2 regions of the Metabacillus herbersteinensis genome follow, and region 1 is predicted to be linked to the other one. Evidence: riboswitches for the same ligand, from Rfam matches in the RefSeq annotation. Region 1 holds a riboswitch; the other holds the start of a gene.
What was found. A riboswitch is a leader RNA that binds a small molecule or an ion and turns the genes downstream of it on or off. The one in region 1 is predicted to bind cyclic di-AMP.
Positions count from the first base shown of each region.

Region 1 (2,473 bases):
AATGGAAACTGCTCAAAAGCGATTAGGTGTTCCAGAGTCAATTAGTAGCTTTGTTCAGCCTCTTGGTGCAACCATTAACATGGATGGAACTGCAATTATGCAAGGTGTTGCAACGATTTTTATTGCTCAAGTATATGGGATAGAATTATCGTTTATCCAGCTCGTTACCGTTGTTTTAACGGCAGTTCTAGCTAGTGTTGGAACAGCAGGAGTACCAGGAGTTGGACTTATCATGCTTGCAATGGTACTAAATTCCGTTGGGCTACCTGTCGCTGGTATAGCATTGATCATTGGAATTGATCGTCTCCTAGACATGACTCGCACAGCTGTTAATATTACAGGTGACGCTGCATGTGCGGTAATTGTTGCTGAGACTGAAAAGAAACGTGGAACTATATAGTCACCTGTAACAGAAAGTATGTAAATACTTTCAATGAAGAGCATCCTTATTTTTGGGGTTGCTCTTTTTTTATACAAAGTTTTCGTGGCACCGGATATAAATGGAATTCGAGTAAGCAAATACAAGTGGAAATACTACTAAATCCATTAAACAAACGTTTGATTAAGAAATAAACTATGGTATCAAAATATAGAGATTGAATGAGAGAACACTAAATGTAAACGCTTAACTAGCAATTTTTAGCCGATTACAAGCTTTTTCTCGAAAAAATACACCTTTACTGTGATCACCTAACAGGAGTAAGATACATTCATAAATCATTCATAGCATTTAATCGCTTAATCCTTAAACAGGAGCGGGGGAACCACTTTGTGATGTAAGTAGATCACTTGGGGTGAATCGTTTTTGAAGGTAGATGTAAAAGCAAAGGTTACTTTTTGACCTTACACTTCCTACATCTTACCTCCAAAACGTAGGGCTACTCTCATGGCCCGAATCCGACAGCTAACTTCGTAAGCGTTGCGAGAGAGTAGATGAACTTGTGTAAATACAAAGCACAGGGGTCATGATACCTCTGTGCTTTTTTGTGTGCAATTTTATGAGCGAAAGAAGGAATAGAAGTTGAAGAAGCAGTTTGCTGTGTTCGGTTTAGGGCGTTTTGGGAGTAGCTTAGTTAAGGAATTTTATGAGCTTGGTATAGAGGTGTTAGCGATTGATAAGGATGAGGATAAGGTCCAACAATTCGCGCAATATGCAACACATGCTGTAAGGGCTAATGCTATTGATGAAAACACACTAAAGCAATTAGGTGTGAGAAATGTGGATCATGCATTCGTTTCTTTTGGGGATGATATAGAAGCAAGCATTCTAACCTCTTTGCTGCTAATTGAAATGGGTGTTCCAATCGTGTGGGCAAAAGCACAAAATGATTATCACCAAAAAGTACTCGATAAAATTGGAGTATGTCGCGTGATCCATCCGGAACGTGACATGGCGAAGCGAATTGCTCACCACATCGGTTCAGAAAAGATGATAGATTATATAGAGCTTTCGAAGGAATATAGCATGGTTGAATTAATTGCTACAACTAAGCTAAATAGAAAAACGTTATTTGACCTTGATATTCGTGCTAAGTTCGGCTGTAACATTGTGGGTATACAGAGAGGTGAAGACATCAACGTTTCACCTGCTGCTGATGAAAAGATTGAGACTGGCGATGTATTATTAGTTATTGGTCGAAATAAGGACATCAACCACTTTGAGGAAGAAGGAATGTAAGGTGAAGTTGAAGAAGTTTGTTCGTTTAAATCCTTCACAACTATTGGTAATTGTGTTTGCTGTTTCCATAAGTATTGGAACAGTTCTTCTGAAGCTTCCTTTTTCTACGTATCAAGGAATCTCATGGGTTGATGCACTCTTTATTGCGACTTCTGCTATGACTGTGACTGGTCTTGTTACAGTAGATCCTAGTTTAACCTTTACAATAGCTGGCCAGACGATTATTGCCTTACTTATCCAAGTGGGTGGGCTTGGTATTATGTCTTTTGCTGTATTAATCTTCATGGCTTTAGGCAAAAAGATCGGAATTAAAGAAAGACTTCTCATGCAACAGGCTTTAAATCAAACATCAATTGGTGGCGTCATAAGGCTTGTTAAGTACTTAATCATTTTTTCATTTACTATTGAACTAATAGCAATGATTTTTCTAGCATTTCGTTGGGTTCCTCAATTTGGACTTGGGCAAGGGCTATTCTACAGTTTCTTTCACTCGATTTCGGCTTTTAATAACGCTGGTTTTGCTCTGTGGCCAGATGGTTTAATGCAATTTGTCGGAGATCCCACCATAAATATTGTTATTTCTTCTTTGTTCATTATAGGTGGAATTGGATTTACTGTTCTTGTTGATATATGGAATAAGAGAAATTTAAAAAAGCTTTCACTTCATACGAAGTTGATGCTAGTAGGAACACTCATTATCAATGTTGTTGCCATGCTGTTCCTTTTTACTGTTGAATATTCAAATGCGTTTGCTGATTTTAGCTTAGGGGAAAAGCTTTGGGCTTCTTACTTTCA
Region 1 is NZ_JBHLVO010000003.1:76,884-79,356, forward strand. It holds gene ACFFIX_RS05365 (dicarboxylate/amino acid:cation symporter) at 1-400, shown strand, start outside; cyclic di-AMP (ydaO/yuaA leader) riboswitch at 726-935, shown strand; gene ACFFIX_RS05370 (potassium channel family protein) at 1,022-1,678, shown strand; gene ACFFIX_RS05375 (TrkH family potassium uptake protein) at 1,680-2,473, shown strand, end outside.

Region 2 (2,473 bases), on a different contig from region 1:
GAGTTAAAACCTGCTGTTCTAGGGACAACAGCCTGGAAAAAAGATCCCCATAACTTTCCTGCCCAATCTAATCCACCTAGTGTTTTCGGATTTGAATACTCAACAAAGAAGATAAATAACATCGCGATAATATTCACTACAAATGAGCCGACAAGCATTAACTTTGTATGTAAAGATAATTTTTTAAACCTTTTCTTGTGTTTTAAATCTACAAGTACAGTAAAACCAATTCCACCAATGATGAATAAAAAGCTAATCACTATATTAATGATTGGATCACCTACATATTGCATTAAGCTATCCGGTAACAGTCCAAAGCCCGCGTTATTAAAAGCAGATATAGAGTGAAAAAAACTAAAATAAATCCCTTTTGACCAACCAAACTCTGGAATCCATCTGATAGATAGGAGAATCATCGCGATAAATTCAATAGTAAATGAAAAAATAAATAGATATCGTACCAGATTAATAACTCCACCTAAAGACGTTTGATTTAGTGATTGCTGAATGAGAAGTCTTTCTTTCATCCCGATTTTTTTACCTAACATAATATAAATAAGTACAGCAAAAGACATGATCCCAAGTCCGCCAACTTGTATAAGGCCTACTATCACTAGTTCGCCAAATAATGTGTAAGCAGTACCTGTATCCACTACAACCAAACCCGTCACCGTCATGGCAGAAGTCGCAGTAAATAGTGCATCTAGCCAGGAAATTGGTTCAGTACTCGCTGCCGGTATTTTTAATAAGATTGTTCCAAGAGTGATAAAACTTATGAACATGATTAATAAAAGCTGCGAGGGGTTTAATTTTATTACACGGTTTCTCATTGGTAAATAACACCTACTTCTTAATTTTTTCTCTAATAAATTGGAAAGTAGCTCAATGATCTCCCTTCTTCTTATAATTCCAATAAAAACCCCATAATCATCAACAACTGAAACAAAATTTTGACTTAAGGAAGTATTCACTATATCCTCTATTTCACTATTAACTGAGATAGGCTCAGATTTTGTATGAAGGGAGACTTCTCTTAGCATAACCTTTTGAGTATGCTGAAAATCAAGACTTTCATATTTTTTTAACTTCCATAGGAGATCTCCTTCAGTTAATGTTCCCAAATAGTGGCCCTTACGAGGTTATCTGTCGGATTCGGGCCATGGAAGTAGCCCCTACCTTGTAAAGGATTCACCCCAAGGACAATGTCACAAAGTTGGTTCCCCCGCTCATTAAAGACTCAGCGATTTAAGATATTAATGCATTAAATTGTTAAAGAATAAAAAAGACCACAGAGGGCTACCCCGTGGTCGAATTGATTTTATCGATCACCAGTTACACATCCTCTCTCTTAACGCTTACGAAGTTAGCTGTCGGATTCGGGCCATGAGAGTAGCCCTACCTTGTAAAGGATTCACCCCAAGTGACAACAATGTCACAGAATTGGTTCCCCCGCTCATTACTGATTCAGCGATAAAGAATAATTTAATTTATGGCGTAATCTTACTCCTGGAATTTTCAGTTGTAAAGAGTGAAAAAACCTTAATTTCTTCTAAAAACACCTAAAAATGGCGTAAATAAGTCATTTCATCAAGTAGATGTAATAAATTCGCCAATATCCTTTATTTTTCTCCATTTTTTAATGAAATTCAATATTGAATAATCTACTGAAAAACATTTTCAAAAGTTATAATGTGAAAGTAGTGTTGATTTTTTTAGAAAGAAATTTGCATTTATTGCAATTTTATCCTGATCAATTAATTCATAGAAAATCTACAATACTATTTGATGTTAGACGGATTTGTAGTTTAATTGAAAATTGCCACATATGGCGTAAGGATTGGTTCAAATAAAATACATCGGCTTTTCTTTTACCCTTAGGAAATGAATCTTCCCTTATTTGTACTAACCTGTGTATTCTCGCTATGTTCAGAGCAACAAGTGATTTTAAGCTTGATATATAAAAATAAGAACCAAATGAAAACGCCATTCTCAAAAAGAATGACGTCTCATCAGGGTGAAATTATTTCTTTAAAGAGAACAATTTTAATAAGGGATTCTTTTTCTTATCTACGATCTTTAACTCATTCAGTAAAAGTTTCTCTTGATTGTCAGATATCCATTTTTTTAATTCTTTATGATTTTGAAAATGGGTAAAGTATGTTTCTCCACCTTTTCCTACAGCACTAATAACATACCTACAAGAAGTATTCCCCACATCCCCCACCCTTTTGATATTGTGATTTTACATATAAATCATTATATCAGGGTTAAAAAGTTAATCCATACTTTTTTATTATAAAATTCATCCAATTATTTATATTAGATAACCTATCAAATTTATATTAGTTTTACCGAGATTAGTAAACATTTGTAAGGTGCTAGTAAGGTAAACTAAAAGAACGCCGATTTCCTGACGAATTATATGTAATCAAATATCCATAAATGAAGAAGAGTGCATACTGCCGATAGGAAT
Region 2 is NZ_JBHLVO010000044.1:24,298-26,770, forward strand. It holds gene ACFFIX_RS25960 (TrkH family potassium uptake protein) at 1-830, opposite strand, end outside; cyclic di-AMP (ydaO/yuaA leader) riboswitch at 1,114-1,253, opposite strand; cyclic di-AMP (ydaO/yuaA leader) riboswitch at 1,337-1,480, opposite strand; gene ACFFIX_RS25965 (hypothetical protein) at 2,021-2,215, opposite strand; gene ACFFIX_RS25970 (CBO0543 family protein) at 2,419-2,473, opposite strand, start outside.
Region 2: it holds a riboswitch for cyclic di-AMP, as region 1 does, so the genes downstream of both, ACFFIX_RS25960 (TrkH family potassium uptake protein) here and ACFFIX_RS05370 (potassium channel family protein) in region 1, are expected to answer to the same signal.